2 regions of the Micromonospora sp. NPDC007220 genome follow, and region 2 is predicted to be linked to the other one. Evidence: predicted binding sites of a transcription regulator. Region 2 holds the regulator's gene; the other holds the start of a gene.
The links. The regulator HrcA, encoded in region 2, represses chaperone genes, less so after heat shock. The targets are predictions, from matches to a motif close to GGTTNGCACNCTCNNNNNGAGNGTGCNAACC.

Region 1 (8,731 bases), on a different contig from region 2:
CAAGAGCTTCGACGAGGTGGCGGGCGGGATCGCCGCGGCGGTCGCCAAGATCACCGCCGACCCGGCGCGCGGGGTGGAGATGACCGGCGCGATCGTCAACGACGGGGTGCTGGAGCGCCTCGACGAGGTCACCAAGGTCGGCGAGGCGGTGCTGGAGTCGCGTACGGTCGAGCACCCGGCCTTCCCCGGCGCGGTGGTCCGCACCCCGACGGTGGTCAGGCTGGCGGCCGACGACACCGCGACCTACTCGAAGGAGTGGTTCGGGCCGATCTCGTTCGCCATCGCCACGGACTCCACCGCGCACAGCCTGGAGATCCTGCGCGCCACGGTCGGCGAGAAGGGCGCTCTCACCGCGGCGGTCTACTCCACCGACGAGGCGGTCCTCGACGCGGCCGAGACCGCGGCGATCGAGGTCGGGGTGCACCTGTCCTGCAACCTGACCGGCGGGGTCTTCGTGAACCAGTCGGCGGCCTTCTCCGACTTCCACGGCAGCGGCGCCAACGCGGCGGCCAACTCGGCGCTCACCGACGGCGCCTACGTGGCCAACCGGTTCCGCATCGTGCAGTCCCGCCGGCACGCCTGAGGTGCCCGGCTGCCCGGGTCGGCCCCGCACCGGCCGCTCCGGGCAGCCGATCCGGTTCTGGCGGAACGGGTCACCGGCGCGGGTCAGGCCGGGCGGCGCATCTGGAGCTCGGTGAGCGCCGGGACCGTGGGGTGCGGGACGCGTACGCCGGTGTCGACGAAGCCCAGCCGCCGGTACGCGCGGTAGGCCCGGTCGTTGCCGACCACGACCTCCAGCATCAGTTCGGGGCGCCCGCAGGCGCGGGACCAGGCCGCGACCGCGTCGACGAGGTCGCCGAGGAGGCCCGTGCCCCGCCAGGGCGGGGTGACGTAGACGGCGTACACCACGGTCAGCCCCGGCTCCCCGGGGGCCACCGTGCCGCCGGCGTGCCCGACGAGCCGGCCGCCCGGGTCCGCGACGAACTGGGCGGTGCCCGCCCCGACGGAGACGGCCGCGATCCTGGCCGCGTAGTCGGCGTGCGACCGGGCCGCCGCGTCGGCGAGGGTCTCCAGGAAGGCCAGCGGGGCGTCGGCGAGCATCTCCAGCCGCAGCGCCCGCATCCGAGCCGCGTCCGGGGGGCGGACCCGCCGGATCTGCGCCCGCCGCGTCGGCCTCGGACCGTCGGGCGTGCTCGTCATGCCGAATGCCTATCACAACGATGACGGCCGATGGCGTTCGATCGGCGTATGTCCGATTTGTGGTCGTGCGGTGTCGTCACGCTTCGTGTAGCGTGCGATTTCGGTCACCGTTTCAGCGGCCCTCGTCGATCGCCGAGCCGGTGGTCCTCCGGTGCCGGCCCGCCCGGCCTCCGGGGTCGTGGAACGCCGCGCAGAGTGAGGAAGTGCACCGTGGCAGAGGGCACCGTGAAGTGGTTCAACTCCGAAAAGGGCTACGGCTTCATCGCCGTCGACGGTGGGCAGGACGTCTTCGTCCACTTCTCGGCGATCGAGATGGACGGCTACAAGGCGTTGGACGACGGCCAGCGGGTCGAGTTCGAGATCGCCCAGGGCCAGAAGGGCCCCCAGGCCGAGCGCGTGCGCGTCATCGCCTGACGGGCGTCCCTCCCGCGCCCCCGCGCCGACCGACCTCCCGACCACCGGTCGTGGGGCGCCGGCCGGGGGCGGCCCGGTGGTCCGGGCGGTCGTCGGCCGGTCCGCTCCACGGGGCCGGGCAGTCTGCCGGTCCGCTGCACGGGGGCGGGCTTCGGCGCGGTTGCGTCGGCAGGGAAGGATCGTGAGCCGTTCCAGCCATCGCTGAGGAGGGTTCATGTCCGACCAGCCACCCCAGGCCGCACCGCCCCCGGGAGAGCCCGACCCCTCCGCGACACCACCCGTCGGCCCGGGCGGTGCTGCGCCGACGGGCCCGCAACAGCCGCAGGACTGGGTCTTCCCGCCCACCGGCGGGTACCCGGCCGGCTCCGGCCCGTACGGCGGGCAGCCGTGGTACCCGGGCGCCCCGGTCGCCTATCCCGGGCAGCCGGGCGCCTATCCCGGGCAGCCGGTCCACGGGTGGTACCCGCCGGGGCACGGCCTCGACCCCGCCGACCTGCTCGTCACCCCGCCCGGCGCGGGCGTCAACGGCTGGTTCGGCCGGTGCGTCGGCGCGGTGCGCCGGGGCTGGCGGCTGCTGCTGCCGATCCTGCTGCTCACCCAGGTGCTGCCGGCCCTGGTGGTGTCGATGCTCTCGTTGGTCGTCGACCCGAGCGCCAAGTGGGAGGAGTCGATGGCCGACGACCCCGCCGCGCTGCCCGACACCTTCCTGACCGACACGGGCGTCCTGCTGTTCGTGGTGCTCGGCAGCGCCCTCGTCTTCGGTTTCGTGCAGAGCCTGGGCTGGGCGGCCGGCACCTGGGTGGTCACCCGGCAGGCGGCCGGTCAGCCGGTGAGCGTGGGCGCGGCCCTCTCCTACGGGGCGCGTCGGGCGCTGGGCCTCTGGGGCTGGACCCTGCTGATGAGCGTGATCATCGGGCTCGGGGTCTGTTTCTGCGTGATCCCCGGCATCTACTTCGCCTTCGCGCTGAGCATGGCCGGCCCGGTCTACCTGTTCGAGCGGCAGCACCCGATCGGCCGTTCCTTCCGGATGTTCCACGACCGGCTCGGTCTGCTGCTCGGCCGGGTGGCGCTGGTCGCGGCGGCGGTGATCGTCGGCAGCGGGGCCGCCGGCATGGTGGAGGGCATCGGCACGCTGCCGTTCGGCACCACCCCGCTGGAGTCGCCCGGCACGGCGGTCGGCGTGCTCGTGGTGACGCTGGTGGGCGCGGTGCTGGCCCTGCCGACCCACCTCGCCCAGTTGGTCGGCCTGGTCGTCACGTACGCCGAGCAGCGCGCCCACGAGGGGCCGGTGGACAGCGCCCGGCTGACCGGTGAACTCGGCTGACCGGGGCGATCGTGCTTGCACTCGGCAGGGGAGAGTGCTAAACAAGTCATTGGCACTCGCATACCGTGAGTGCCAATGGTCGGGGCGGTAGGGCCACGGTCGTAGCGGCGTCCAGACGCGGCTGCGGCACATGGCCGGTCGTCGCGGGCTATCCGGCCCGGCCGAGGAGACGTCGTCGTCGCCAGGTGGCGACGTCCCAAGGTGCGTACACCAGGCGGCCCATCCGGGACACACACTCCGGGTGGCCCGTGAGTGTCCAGGAGGACAACGCCGTATGGCCAAGATGATCGCGTTCGACGAAGAGGCGCGCCGCGGCCTCGAGCGGGGCATGAACCAGCTCGCCGACGCCGTGAAGGTGACCCTCGGCCCCAAGGGCCGCAACGTCGTCCTCGAGAAGAAGTGGGGTGCCCCCACCATCACCAACGATGGTGTGAGCATCGCCAAGGAGATCGAGCTCGAGGACCCCTACGAGAAGATCGGCGCCGAGCTGGTCAAGGAGGTCGCGAAGAAGACCGACGACGTCGCCGGTGACGGCACGACGACGGCGACCGTCCTGGCCCAGGCCCTGGTCCGCGAGGGCCTGCGCAACGTGGCCGCCGGTGCCAACCCGATGGCCCTGAAGCGGGGCATCGAGGCCGCCGTGGCCAGCGTCTCGGAGGAGCTGCTCAAGCTCGCCAAGGACGTCGAGACCAAGGAGCAGATCGCCTCCACCGCCTCCATCTCCGCCGGTGACACCAGCGTCGGCGAGATCATCGCCGAGGCGATGGACAAGGTGGGCAAGGAAGGCGTCATCACCGTCGAGGAGAGCAACACCTTCGGGCTGGAGCTGGAGCTCACCGAGGGTATGCGCTTCGACAAGGGCTACATCTCGGCCTACTTCATGACCGACCCGGAGCGCATGGAGGCCGTCTTCGACGACCCCTACCTCCTGATCGTCAACAGCAAGATCTCGTCGGTCAAGGACCTGCTCCCGATCCTCGAGAAGGTCATGCAGTCGGGCAAGCCGCTGCTGATCATCTCCGAGGACATCGAGGGCGAGGCCCTGGCGACCCTGGTCGTCAACAAGGTCCGGGGCACCTTCAAGTCCGTCGCCGTCAAGGCGCCGGGCTTCGGTGACCGCCGCAAGGCCATGCTGGCCGACATCGCCATCCTCACCGGTGGCCAGGTCATCAGCGAGGAGGTCGGCCTCAAGCTGGACGCCGTCGGCCTCGACATGCTGGGCCGCGCCCGCAAGGTCGTGGTGACCAAGGACGAGACCACCATCGTCGACGGTGCCGGCGACGCCGAGCAGATCCAGGGCCGGGTCAACCAGATCCGGGCCGAGATCGACAAGAGCGACTCCGACTACGACCGCGAGAAGCTGCAGGAGCGGCTGGCCAAGCTGGCCGGCGGCGTCGCGGTGATCAAGGTCGGCGCGGCCACCGAGGTCGAGCTCAAGGAGCGCAAGCACCGCATCGAGGACGCCGTCCGCAACGCGAAGGCCGCCGTCGAGGAGGGCATCGTCCCGGGTGGTGGCGTCGCGCTGGTGCAGGCCGGCAAGACCGCCTTCGACAAGCTGGACCTGGTCGGCGACGAGGCGACCGGTGCGAATATCGTCAAGGTCGCGCTGGACGCCCCGCTGCGGCAGATCGCCGTCAACGCCGGCCTCGAGGGCGGCGTCGTGGTGGAGAAGGTCCGTAACCTGAACCCGGGTCACGGCCTCAACGCCGCCAACGGCGAGTACGTCGACCTGCTGGCCGCGGGCATCATCGACCCGGCCAAGGTGACGCGTTCGGCGCTGCAGAACGCCTCGTCGATCGCGGCGCTCTTCCTCACCACCGAGGCCGTCGTGGCGGACAAGCCGGAGAAGACCCCGGCCGCCCCGGCTGGTCCGGGTGGCGGGGACATGGACTTCTGAGTCCAGCTCCGACAACGCCGTGAGGGGCGGGCCGCGTCAGCGGTCCGCCCCTTGCGCTGTCACGTCGGCAGTGGCCGTTGGTTGCGTCTCTTCTGCGCCCGGTCGTACGGCTGCGGGATCTGCACCGGCTCGTCGACCAGCGTCACCGGCTCGTCGGCCGGCTCGTCGACGCCGGCCATCTCCGCCTGCTGCTCGGCGTCGCCGTAGTCGAGCCGGTCGAACGGCAACGGGCCGGGGCGTTCGTCGTCCGTGGTCATGGCTGCCTCCTCTACCGGAAACGGTAGGGCGCGACGATCACCAATGCGGGCGAATGGCGTTATGAGGGTCTATATCCCGTTCGCCCCGTTGTCAGTCGCCGAGCGTCCTGCGGTACAGGAAGAAGACGCGCTCGATCCGGGCACCCGCGCTGCCCGAGTAGAACGGGACCGGCCCGACCCAGCCGATCTGCGCAGCCGTCACGCCCGCCGCCCGCTGCTCGCGCAGGCAGCGGCGCAGCAGCACCCCGCCGATCCCCGAGCCCTCGGCCGCCGGGGCGGTGCCCATCGGGCCGAACCAGCTCGGCCGCGACGACCCGTACGCGGCGAAGCCGAGCATCACGCCGTCGCGCTCGGCCAGGTGGCAGCCCGCCCCCTCCCGGCCCACCGAGCCGGCCAGTTCGGCGTCCCAGGCCCCGCCGAAGGTGGCGCGGGCGAACTCCGCCAGCGCCGGCAGGTCACCCGCCTCGGCGCGCCGGACCGTGACGCCCTGCCCGGCCAGCCGCGCCTCCGCCGGCTCCGTCGGGCGCAGCGCGGGCGAGCCGTCGTACGACAGGTCGGCGGTCATGTTCCACGCCGTCCGGTCCTGCCGGTAGCCGAGCGCCAGCGCGGCGCAGACCGCCGGGGTGTAGCGCACGTCGATCCCGGGCCAGGCGTAGTACGGCGGATTCCCGGCGAGCAGCACCTCCACCGCGCCGAGCTCGGCGAACCGCGCCTCGGCGGTCGCCAGCAGGGCCCTCCCGACACCGCGTCGCCGCTCCTCCGGTGCCACCGCGACCAGGTCGACGTGACCACGGGCGTCGCCGTCGCCGGCGGCGAGGGAGCCGATGAGCACACCGACGAGGCGCCCCTGCCGGTGCGCGCCCCACGCGAACACCGGGCGGTGGGCGGCGGCCCGCGCCCACAGGGTGTCCACGACAGCCGGCGCCTCGGCCGCGTCCTCCGGCAGGTCCAGTGCCCGCCCGCAGAGCTCCACCACGGCGGGCCGCCGGTCGGGTCCCAGCTCGACGATCTTCAGGTCCATGGACGCCGACCCTAGGTCACCGGAGCGCTTCTGTTAAGCAGAGCCCCTGCTGGCGCCTGGGAAGAGCCCCCGTTGGCGCCGCCCGGCCGGCGGACCGCGCCGACGACCAGTCCACGTGCGGCGAGGGCTCGTTCACGTCGGTCCGCCGTGGCGTGCCGCGACCGACCCGATCGCCTCAGCCGGCCGGCCCGGGTTTCGGCTCGGGCTCGGGCTTCGGCTCGCGCTCCGGGTCCGGCTCGCGCTCGGGGTCCGGGTCGCGCTTCGGCTCGGGCTCGGACTCCGGCTCGGGCTCGGGCTTCGGCTCGCGCTCCGGCTCGGGCTCGCGCTCGGGAAGGGTCGGCGCGTCGGTGGGGTAGAGGCCGGCGACGAATCCGTACACCTGGTCGCCGGACCGGGGGATCTGGGCGAAGCGGCGGGCCAGCGCCTGCACCTCGGCCCAGAACGCGCGTACCTCCTCGATCGGGATGCGGGCGTGCACGAGGGTGCAGCGCAGGTCGTCGGCGGCGTGGGCGACGGCCGATTCGGCGACGGCCTCCGCGAGCCCGTTGACGGCGGTCGCGACCTGTCTGTCCTCGGGACGGGTGAGCGCGCCGATGTAGAGCGTGCGGGCAACCCGGCCGTAGTACCGCTCGTCGATCGCCCGCACCCGCCGGGTCCGCACCACCTTGAGCAGGCCGGCGTCGACGAGCGCGGTCACGTGGTAGGCGACGCTGCTCTTCGGCCGGTCGACCGCCCGGGCCAGCTCGGTCACCGTGGCGGCCCGCTCCAGGAGCAGCTCCAGGAGGGTGGCGCGCAGGGGATCGGCCAGCGCGCGAAGCTGCGCGGGCGCGGTGACCACGAGCAGCTCGTCGAGGTCGTAGTCCGGGATCCGCTCATTGCTCGACATTTCTCGACCGTTCTAGAATCATGGATCATTCGATCGTTGTCGTCTGTTGACAGGAGTGTAGAGATGGCCGACGTGGTCCTGTTCCACCATCTGCACGGGCTCACCGAGGGGCTGCGCGAGTTCGCCGAACAGTTGCGGGCGGGCGGGCACAGCGTGCACACCCCCGACCTGTTCGACGGTGAACGCCCGGCGACCCTCGACGAGGGCTTCGCGCTCACGAAACGCATCGGGCGCGAGGTGCTGCGCGAGCGCGCCGACCGGGCCGTGGCCGAGCTGCCCGACGGGCTGGTCCACGCGGGCTTCTCCTGGGGCGCCGCCACCGCCCAGCGGCTCGCCCAGACCCGGCCCGGCGCCCGTGGCGCGCTGCTCTACGAATCCTGCCTGCCCGTCACCGGCGAATGGGCCGTCGGCCCCTGGCCCGCCGGGGTTCCGGTGCAGATCCACGGTATGGACGCCGACCCGTTCTTCGCCCTGGAGGGCGACATCGAAGCCGCCCGCGAGCTGGTCGGCATCGTCGGCCCCGACCTCGGCGAGCTGTTCGTCTACCCGGGCGACCAGCACCTGTTCGCCGACAGCACGCTGCCGTCGTACGACGCGGAGGCGACGGCACTGGTGCTGCGGCGCTCGCGGGAGTTCCTCGACCGGCTGGGGTGAACCGGCGCTCCGCGCCGACCTCACCCCCGCGCCGCTTGGACGGCGGCGTACGCGTCGACCAGGCCGGCACCGGTGATGTTCCGGTCGCCCCCGCAGGTCTGCGTCCGGGCGGCGTACGTGGCCACGGCCGGGGTCGCGGTGTCCCGCAGGATCTGCCGGGTGCGGGGCAGGTCGCCGACCAGCGCCGGGTTGGCCGACCACATCAGCGCCACCACGCCGGCCACCTGCGGCGTCGCCATCGAGGTGCCGCTCAGGACGGCGTACCCGCCGCCCGGCATCGCCGACAGCACCTCGTCGCCGGGCGCGACCAGGTCCGGCTTGGCCGCCCCCGGCACCGGTCCCCGCGACGAGAAGAGGGTGACCTTGCGCTGCCGGTCGACCGCGCCGACGGTCAGCACGTCCGCGTACGGGGCGGGCGGGTCGTCGATCGAGCCGCAGTACGGCCCGGTGTTGCCGGCCGCTGCCACCACCATGACGCCGGCGGCGTCCAGGGCGGCGGTGGCCGGCCCGAGCACGCCCGGGTCGCAGCCTTCGAGCGCCGGGCAGCCCCACGAGTTGGTGAGGATGTCCGGCGCGCGTGCCGGGCGCCCGTCGCTGAACGGGTCCCCGCCCACCGGGAAGGGCGCCAGCATGAACTGGAGGCAGTCGAGGTAGTACGCGGGATTGCCGAGATTGCGGTCCAGGTTGACGCAGCCGGCCCACCGGGCGCCCGGGGCGACCCCGATGCCGCCCCGGCCCACCGCGCTGCCCGTCGTGTGGGTGCCGTGCCCGCCCTGGTCGGTCGGCGCCCGGGTGCCGTTCCACGGGTCGTGCCAGGAGTCGTCGCCGCCCCGGAAGCTGCCCGCCAGCGCGGGATGCCCGCCGTCCACGCCCGAGTCCGAGCTGCCCACCACGATCCCGGAGCCGTCCACCCCGAGCTGGGACCAGACCCGGTCCGCACCGAGCATCCGGACGTTCCACTCGGGGCCGCCGGGCGCGGGCGCGGTGCCGCGACTGCGGCCGGCCGGCGCGGGCAGCGGTCGCACCCGTTGGCTGACCAGCACCCGGGCGACCTCAGGACGGCGCGACAGCCAGGCCC
Region 2 (8,731 bases):
GGGGTGCGCACGTCGAGGTGGACGTAGAGGTCACCCCGGCCGGTGCCACGCAGGTGCGGCACACCCCGGGCGCGCAGCCGCAGCGTGCTGCCCGGCTGGGTGCCGGCCTTGACGTCGACCGTCTCCTCGCTGTCCAGCGTCTTGATGGTGAGCCGGGTGCCGAGGGCCGCCGCGGTCATCGGCACCGTGACGCGGCAGTGCAGGTCGTCGCCCTTGCGGGAGTAGACGTCGTGCGGCCGCTCGTGGATCTCCACGTAGAGGTCGCCGGCCGTGCCGCCGCCCGGGCCGACCTCACCCTGCTGGGCGAGGCGGATGCGCATGCCGTCCTCGACACCGGCCGGGATCTTGACGGTCAGCGAGCGGCGGGTGCGGACGCGGCCGTCGCCGGCGCAGGTCGGGCACGGGTGCGGGATGGTGGTGCCGTAGCCCTGGCAGACCGTGCACGGCCGGGCGGAGACCACCTGGCCGAGGAAGGTGCGCTGCACGGACTGCACCTCGCCCCGGCCGGCGCACGCCTCACAGGTGGCCAGGTGGGTGCCGGCCGCCGTGCCGGCGCCGGAGCAGGTGGTGCAGAGCACGGCGGTGTCGACGGTGATCGGCGCCTCGACGCCGAACGCGGTCTCGTGCAGGTCCAGCTCCAGCCGCAGGATGGCGTCGGCGCCGGGCCGGGTACGCGGTCGCGGACCCCGCGAACCGCCGGCCGCGCCGCCGAAGAACGCGTCCATGATGTCCTGGAAGCCGACGAACGGTCCGGCGCCGCCGGGGCCGCCCGGGCCACCCGCACCCCCGCCCCCGGGGGCGAGCGGGTCACCGCCCAGGTCGACGATCTGCCGTTTCCGGTCGTCCGAGAGGACCTCGTACGCGGCGTTGATGTCCTTGAACTTCTCCTGGGCCTCCGGATCCGGATTCACGTCCGGGTGGAACTGCCGCGCCAGCTTGCGGTAGGCGCGCTTGATCTCGTCGTCGGAGGCTTCCCGGCTCACGCCGAGAATGCCGTAGTAGTCCCTGGCCACTGCGTTCCGTGTCCTCATGTTCGTCTCGCGTTGCGCCGGTCGGCGGCCGGAGCCGGCCGTCGGCCCTGACTGGTCAGTTCTGGGCCAGCAGCTCGCCCACGTAGCGTGCCACGGCCCGCACCGTGGCGATGGTGCCGGGGTAGTCCATCCGGGTCGGCCCCAGCACGCCGAGGCCGCCGACGCTGGTCGCGCCCGGCCCGTAGCCGGTGCTGACCACCGAGGCGGCGCGCAGGTTGTCGATCTCGTTCTCGTCGCCGATCAGCACCCGCGTCGTGCTCGGCTCCGCCTCGCCGATGAGCTTGAGCATGACGACCTCCTCCTCCAGCGCCTCCAGGATGGGGCGCAGGGAGCCCTGGAAGTCGAGCAGGCCGCCGCGGGTGAGGTTGGCCGTCCCGGCCAGCGCGATCCGCTCCTCGTGCCGCTCGATCAGCGTCTCCAGCAGCACGGTGGAGAGGGTGGTCATGGCCGGGCGCAGGTGGGGCACCGACTCCTCGACGAGCGCCTGCACCAGCGGCGGGGTCTCCGACAGCCGGGTGCCGACCAGCTTCTCGTTGACCAGCCGGCGCAGGTCCATGACGTCGTCGGCGGGGATCGGCGCGGGCAGCTCGACCAGCCGCTGCTCGACCCGGCCGGTGTCGGCGATCATGACCAGCATCAGCCGGGTGGTGGAAATCGGCACCAGCTCCAGGTGACGCACCGAGGAACGGGCCAGGCTCGGGTACTGCACGACGGCGACCTGCCGGGTGAGTTGCGCCAGCAGCCGGACGGTGCGGTGCACCACGTCGTCGAGGTCGACGGCGCCGACCAGGAAACGCTCGATCGCCCGGCGCTCGGCCGGACTGAGCGGCTTCACCCGGGACAGCCGGTCCACGAAGAGCCGGTAGCCCCGGTCGGTGGGCACCCGGCCGGCACTGGTGTGCGGCTGGCGGATGTAGCCCTCCTCCTCCAGCACGGCCATGTCGTTGCGGACGGTCGCCGGTGAGACCCCCAGCTGGTGCCGCTCGACAAGCGCCTTGCTGCCGACGGGCTCCTGCGTGGCGACGTAGTCCTCGACGATCGCGCGCAGCACGGCGAGCTTGCGGTCGTCGAGACCCATCCTCCCCACCTCCTGTCGCACGTCGGCCCCGGCACTCGGGGGGCCGGGGCGGGCTGCTGGCACTCGACTGTAGCGAGTGCCAGTCTACGTCGGCGGGGCCGCCCGCGCGATGATCGACCTGGGGTGATCAGTCCGATCGGCGACCGCGCGGGCCCACCCGACGCCCCCGTGGGGCCGGTGTTCCGGGCGTCCCGGCCGGTGTCGCGCTGGTGCCGCCTTGCCGGCTGCCCCTACCGTGACCTTCATGACTGAACCACCTCGCCCTCCCGGAGCGGGGGACCCCGGCTTCCCGCCGGACCCGACCGCCCCGTCGGGGGTTCCCGGCCCCGCCGGCTCCGGCGACCCCACCGCACCACTGTCCGGGGCACCGGGCCCGGGCAGCCATCCTCCACCCGGTGGCTATCCGCCGCCCACCGGTGACCAGCCGCCGTCGGGCGGCTACCCTCCGCCCGGCGACTACCCACCGCCCGGTGGCTACGGACCGCCCGGCGACTACCCGCCGCCCGGCGGCTACGGACCGCCCGGCGGCTACGGAGCGCCGGGGGCCGGCTATCCGACCGGTGGCGGCTACGGACCACCGACGGGCGGCTACGCCAGCAACGAGGACAAGAACTGGGCCCTGATCGCCCATTTCGGCGGCGCGGCCGGCGTGATCGTCGGCGGCGGCATGCTCGGCTGGCTGGCGCCGCTCATCGCGCTGATGGTCCGGGGGCAGCAGTCGCCGACCGCCCGGGCGCACGCCGCCGCGGCGCTGAACTTCCAGCTCACCTGGACGATCGTCGGGGTGCTGAGCTGGGTGGTCACGCTGATCACCTGCGGGGTGCTGTTCTTCGTCCCCATGCTCGTCTGGCTGGTGCCGCTGATCTTCGGCATCATCGGCGGGCTCAAGGCCAACGAGGGCGTGCTCTACCGCTACCCGTTGACCTACACCTTCACCAAGTGACCCGGGTCGGCCGCTCCCCCGGCCGGCCCAGGCACGCGGTTCAGGGCAGCAGGTCGCGGACGACCGCGTCGGCGAGCAGCCGGCCCCGCAGGGTCAGCACGGCCCGGCCGGCCGCGTGCTCGTCGGCGGCCAGCAGCCCGTCGGCGAGGGCCCGTGCGGCACCGGCCCGACCGGCGTCGTCGAGGGCGTCCAGGGGCAGCCCGGAGGCGAGGCGCAGTCGGAGCATGACGTCCTCCATGTGCGCCTCGTCGGCCGTGAGCACCTCGCGGGCCAGGCCGGGCGACTCGCCGCCGGCGAGCCGCTTCGCGTACGTCGTGGGGTGCTTGACGTTCCACCAGCGCACGCCGCTGACGTGGCTGTGCGCCCCCGGGCCGAGGCCCCACCAGTCGGCGCCGGTCCAGTAGAGCAGGTTGTGCCGGCACCGGGCCGCCTCGTCGCGGGCCCAGTTCGACACCTCGTACCAGGAGAGGCCGGCCGCACCGAGGGCGGCCTCCGCGGCGAGGTAGCGGTCCGCGGCGACGTCGTCGGAGGGGTACGGCAGCTCGCCGCGCCGCATCCGGGCGGCCAGCCGCGTGCCGTCCTCCACGATCAGGGCGTACGCGCTGACGTGGTCCACCCCAGCGGCGACGACCTGGTCGAGGGAGGCGGCGAAGTCCGCCTCGGTCTCCCCCGGCGTGCCGTAGATCAGGTCCAGGTTGACGTGGTCGAACCCGGCGTCGCGGGCCTCGCGGGCGGCGGCGACGGCCCGGCCGGCGCTGTGCGTGCGGTCGAGGATCGCCAGCACCCCCGGCGCGGCGGACTGCATGCCCAGCGAGATCCGGGTGTAGCCGGCGGCCCGCAGCGCCTTCAGCGACTCGGGCGTGACCGATTCCGGATTGGCCTCGGTGGTCACCTCGGCGCCGGGCGCGAGCCCCCAGGTGCGGTCGATGCCGTCGAGGATCCGCGCCAGGTCGTCGGCGGGGAGCAGGGTCGGGGTGCCGCCGCCGACGAAGACCGTGTCCACCCGGGGCGGGGGCGCGTCGCCCAGCACCCGGCGGGCGAGCGCCAGCTCGGCCAGCACGGTGTCGGCGTAGTCCTCCCGGCCCGCCCCGCCGCCCAGTTCGGCGGCCGTGTACGTGTTGAAGTCGCAGTAGCCGCAGCGGCTGGCGCAGAACGGCACGTGCACGTACACGCCGAAGCCGCGCGCGCCGACGGCTCGGGTGGCGGTGGCGGGCAGCGAGCCGTCGACGGGGACGGTTTCGCCTTCTGGAAGGACGCCGGGCATGGCCACTAGTGTGCCCGGCATGACCTCTCCAGACGTGCTCGTGCGGGTCGCCACGGCCCGTGGGGTGACCACCCTCACCCTGGACAGCCCGCACAATCGCAACGCGCTCTCCACGCCGCTGATGACCCAGCTGCTGGCCGGCCTCGCCGAGGCGGTCGCCGACGACGCCGTACGCGTGGTCGTGCTCGACCACGCGGGCCCGGTCTTCTGTTCCGGCGCCGACCTGAAGGAGACGGCCGCCGCGTACGCCAGCGGGAGCGTGCCGGCCGGGATGCTCGGCGACGTGCTCGCGGCGGTCTGGGAGTGCCCGAAGCCGGTGGTGGCGAAGGTGGCCGGCCCGGCCCGGGCGGGCGGCCTCGGTCTCATCGCGGCGGCCGACCTGGCGGTGTGCGCGCGGGAGGCGACGTTCGCCTTCACCGAGGTGCGGATCGGCGTGGTGCCGGCGGTCATCTCCGCGACCGTGCTGCCCCGCCTGCATCCCCGCGCGGCGGCCGAGCTCTACCTGACCGGCGACACCTTCGACGGCCGGCGGGCGGCCGAGATCGGCCTGGTCACCGCCGCCGTGCCGGCGGACGGACTGGACGCGGCGGTTGCGGGGTACTGCGACTCTCTGGTGCGGGGGGCACCGGGCGCGCTGGCCGGGGCGAAGCAGCTGTTGCGCCGGCCGCCCGCCACGGACCTGCGGGCGGAGATCGCCGACCTGTCCACCCTCTCGACCGGGTACTTCCTGTCGGAGGAGGGACGCGAGGGCGTCCTGGCGTTCCGGGAGAAGCGGCCGGCGCGCTGGGTGCCCGCCGACGGCGACGCGGGCGCCGACCGGTAACACCGGGTGGCGTCGGGCGGGGTGTGGCCGCGCGGTGAGCGGGGACTGCGGGTTGCGTCCCGGCGGCCCGCCGGGCGTCCGCCCCGGCGGTCGGTGCCACGCCCCGGCGCTTTTGGAGAACCGGTCGGACGACCCGGAAGGCACCACGAGGGACGTACGCTTGTCGGACTGTCGATCAGGGGGTGTGGGTGCGTACTCGGGCAGTCGTGGCGGGCGGTGTCGTCCTCGTCGTCCTCGTCGCGGTCGGGATCTGGATCGTCATCCGGCAGATGGGCGGGCAGCTGCGCCTTCCCCTGGCCAGCCGGACCTGCACGGTGCAGGCGGACGGCCGGGTGGCGCTGGACCCCGACCAGATGGCCAACGCGGCGACGATCGCGGCCATCGGCATCCAGCGGAAGATGCCCGAGCGGGCCGTCGTCGTGGCGCTGGCCACCGCCTACCAGGAATCCGGCCTGCGCAACCTCGCGGGCGGCGACCGCGACTCGGTCGGGCTGTTCCAGCAGCGCCCCAGCCAGGGGTGGGGCACCCCGGAGCAGATCCGCGACCCCCGCTACGCGGCCAGGAAGTTCTACGCCGGGCTGAAGAAGGTGCGCGGCTGGGAGCAGATGCGGGTCACCGACGCGGCGCAGAAGGTGCAGCGCTCGGCCTTCCCGGAGGCGTACGAGAAGTGGGCCGACGAGTCCGAGGTGCTGACCCGGGCCCTGGTCGGGCACGCCACCGGCGCGGTCGCCTGCACGGTGGGCCGCGACCCGGCGATGCGCGGCGAGGCCGCGGCGACCGCGCTGACCCGCGGCCTGTCGTTGGACTGGGGCCTGGCCGGCGCGACCACCGCGGCGGACCTGACGGGCCTGACGGTCCCGGCCGCCGACGAGCTGCGGGGCTGGCGGTACGCGCACTGGCTGGTCTCGCACGCCCAGGACCACGGCGTGAAGCGGGTGCGCTTCGGCGACCTGGAGTGGACGGCCCGCGACGGCACCTGGAACCGGACCGACGACACGCCGGCCACCGGGCGGGTCGTCGCGGAGGTCTTCGCCGAGGCGTAGTGGCCCCCGATCTCCTTACCGGCAGTCACCGCATAAACCGGCATTACCGGCGATAACTCTCGCCACGCCACCCGGCTCTGACAGATCGTCACCGCGCCGCTCCCCACAGTCCGGACAACGGTCGCATATCGTGCTGGGCAGTACCCCGCCCCGAAACCAGCGGGTTACGATCGGCGGCCTGTGCCAGCAATGGTTTCGCCTCATGGGGAGGGGTACGTCGAAGTGTTCGACTACGGCGACCGGACCGGTTACGAACCGATCAGTGACACCGACCGCAAGGAGTTCCACGAGCAGGGCTTCCTCCTGCTGCGCAACGTCCTGACGGAGGACCACCGGGCGGCGCTGGAGGCGGCGGTGGACCGCGTCTACGCCGAGGAGAAGGCGAAGGGCACCACCACCAAGGACGGCACCCTGCACCTGTTGGGCTTCCTGGAGCGCGACGAGCTCTTCGGCGACCTGCTGACCCACCCGATCGCCTTCCCGTACATGTGGGGCCTGGCCGGCTGGAACATCTACACCCACCACAACCACCTGGACGTCACCCCGCCGGCGGCGGAGCCGGAGAAGCCCTACTGGGGGTGGCACCAGGACGGCTACCGGCAGAACTCCGACCCGGAGACGATGGACCCGAACCTGCCCCGGCCGATGTTCTCGCTCAAGGTGGCCTACGTCCTCTCCGACCTGTCGGAGAACGGCCGGGGCGCCACCAAGGTGATCCCGGGCAGCCACCTGTGGAACTCGCTGCCCCGCCCGGCGGACACCTCCGTGCACAACCCGGACCCGGAGGGCACGGTGGAGATCACCGCCAACCCCGGTGACGCCTTCATCTTCGACCGCCGCCAGTGGCACTCGCGGTCCACCAACCTGTCGACCATCACCCGCAAGATGCTCTTCGTCGGCTACACCTACCGGTGGATCCGACCGCTGGACGAGCTGCACATCGACAAGGACGGCGAGTGGTGGGCCAACCGCACGCCGGTGCAGCGCCAGCTCTGCGGTGAGGGCACCCACACCGCCAACTACTGGGGCATCAACTGGGACGGCTACATCGACGACGAGATCCCGCTGCGCAAGGAGCTCAAGCAGCGCGGCCTGCTCGACCGCAACGTGCCCTGGCTGCGCTGAGCCGGTCACCCGGCGCGCGCCGAGCCGACGTCGGACGGGCCCCCTCCCCCACGGGACGGGGCCCGTTCCCGTTCACCCGCCCGCCGTCAGCTCCGGCCGGCGAGCCGGCGGCGCACCTTCTCCCGGACCCCGTCTGGCAGGTCGGGCGCGTCGAGCAGCCGGGGCAGCAGCTCAGGCTCCAGGCTCAGGGCCCGGAACACCTCGCCGATCGTCACCCCGTGCGCGGGCCGGTCCACCACCTCGACCGGGTCCCCCGCGCCGACCTCCCCCTCGCGCAGCACCCGCAGGTACGCCCCGGGCGTCGCCCGTACCGTGAACCGTTTGATCAGGTCGGGTACGCCCCAGAAGCCGGCGAAGGTGGTGCACGGCGTGCGCGGCTTGGTCACCTGGAGCAGCGCGGACCCGACCGCCCACTGCTCGCCGATCACGGCCCCCGTCACGTCCACCGCGTACGTGGTCAGGTTCTCCCCGAAGCCGCCGGGGCGGATGCTGCGGCCCATCTCCCCCGCCCACCAGGACGCGTCCTCCTCGGCGTACGCGTAGACCGCCTGCTCCGGACCGCCGTGGTGGGCGCGTTCGCCGATGAAGTCGCCGGCCACCCCGTCCACGCGCAGCAGCACCGGGCCGCCGACGGGCCGCTTGTCGATGCCGCTGCGGCCGCTCGCGTCGCCCGCCCATTCCGCCTCGGTCACGCCGCCGAGGTTCACCGAAGCCAGCCTGCCCGTCATGGCGGTCAGCCTAGCCCGCTGCCGAACGCCCCCGACACGCGAAGGAAGGGCCCTCGTACACGAGGGCCCTTCCTTGCACTGCGCGTTTGGAGCCGGCCAGGGCCGGCTCCTCCCCGTGCGGGGGGTCAGCCCTTGACGGCGCCGGCCACCAGCCCGGAGACCATCCGCCGTTGCACCAGCAGGAAGAAGATGATCACCGGCAGGGTGAACAGCGTGGACGCGGCCATCACCGGGCCCCAGGCGGTGTCGTCGCGGCCGAAGAAGAACGTCATCGCGACCGGCAGGGTGTAGCTCTCCTGGTCGTTGATGAAGGTCAGCGCGAAGATCAGCTCGTTCCAGGCGGTGATGAACGAGAAGATGCTCGTCGCCACCAGGCCGGGCGCCACCAGCGGGAAGAGGACCTTGCGGAAGATCTGCGCCCGGCTGGCCCCGTCGATGGCGGCGGCCTCCTCCAGTTCCTTGGGCACCGCGGCGACGAAGCCGCGCAGCATCCAGACCGCAAACGGCAGCGAGAAGCCGAGGTAGGTGAGGATCAGGCTCGGCAGGGTGTTGTAGAGCCCGAGCCGCTGGATCATCAGGAACAGCGGGATGACCAGCGCCTCCAGCGGGATCATCTGCACTATCAGCAGCATGATCAGGAAGGTGGTCCGCAGCTTGAACCGGAACCGGGCCACGGCGGTGGCGGCCAGCAGCGCC

Region 1: groL (chaperonin GroEL) is a predicted target of HrcA. The motif match lies at 2,986-3,016, and genes of this name have one in related genera.

What each region holds. Positions count from the first base shown of each region.
Region 1 is NZ_JBEYEU010000017.1:107,355-116,085, forward strand. Features, by position in the region: gene paaN (phenylacetic acid degradation protein PaaN) at 1-583, shown strand, start outside; gene ABZ573_RS24505 (GNAT family N-acetyltransferase) at 667-1,200, opposite strand; gene ABZ573_RS24510 (cold-shock protein) at 1,411-1,614, shown strand; gene ABZ573_RS24515 (DUF3824 domain-containing protein) at 1,829-2,938, shown strand; gene groL (chaperonin GroEL) at 3,213-4,835, shown strand; gene ABZ573_RS24525 (hypothetical protein) at 4,895-5,092, opposite strand; gene ABZ573_RS24530 (GNAT family N-acetyltransferase) at 5,184-6,113, opposite strand; gene ABZ573_RS24535 (helix-turn-helix domain-containing protein) at 6,289-6,999, opposite strand; gene ABZ573_RS24540 (dienelactone hydrolase family protein) at 7,063-7,653, shown strand; gene ABZ573_RS24545 (S8 family serine peptidase) at 7,674-8,731, opposite strand, start outside.
Region 2 is NZ_JBEYEU010000023.1:57,178-65,908, reverse strand. Features, by position in the region: gene dnaJ (molecular chaperone DnaJ) at 1-1,013, opposite strand, end outside; gene hrcA (heat-inducible transcriptional repressor HrcA) at 1,087-2,109, opposite strand; gene ABZ573_RS26965 (DUF4870 domain-containing protein) at 2,354-3,052, shown strand; gene hemW (radical SAM family heme chaperone HemW) at 3,093-4,316, opposite strand; gene ABZ573_RS26955 (enoyl-CoA hydratase-related protein) at 4,336-5,139, shown strand; gene ABZ573_RS26950 (hypothetical protein) at 5,322-6,182, shown strand; gene ABZ573_RS26945 (phytanoyl-CoA dioxygenase family protein) at 6,405-7,307, shown strand; gene ABZ573_RS26940 (MOSC domain-containing protein) at 7,394-8,035, opposite strand; gene ABZ573_RS26935 (carbohydrate ABC transporter permease) at 8,161-8,731, opposite strand, start outside.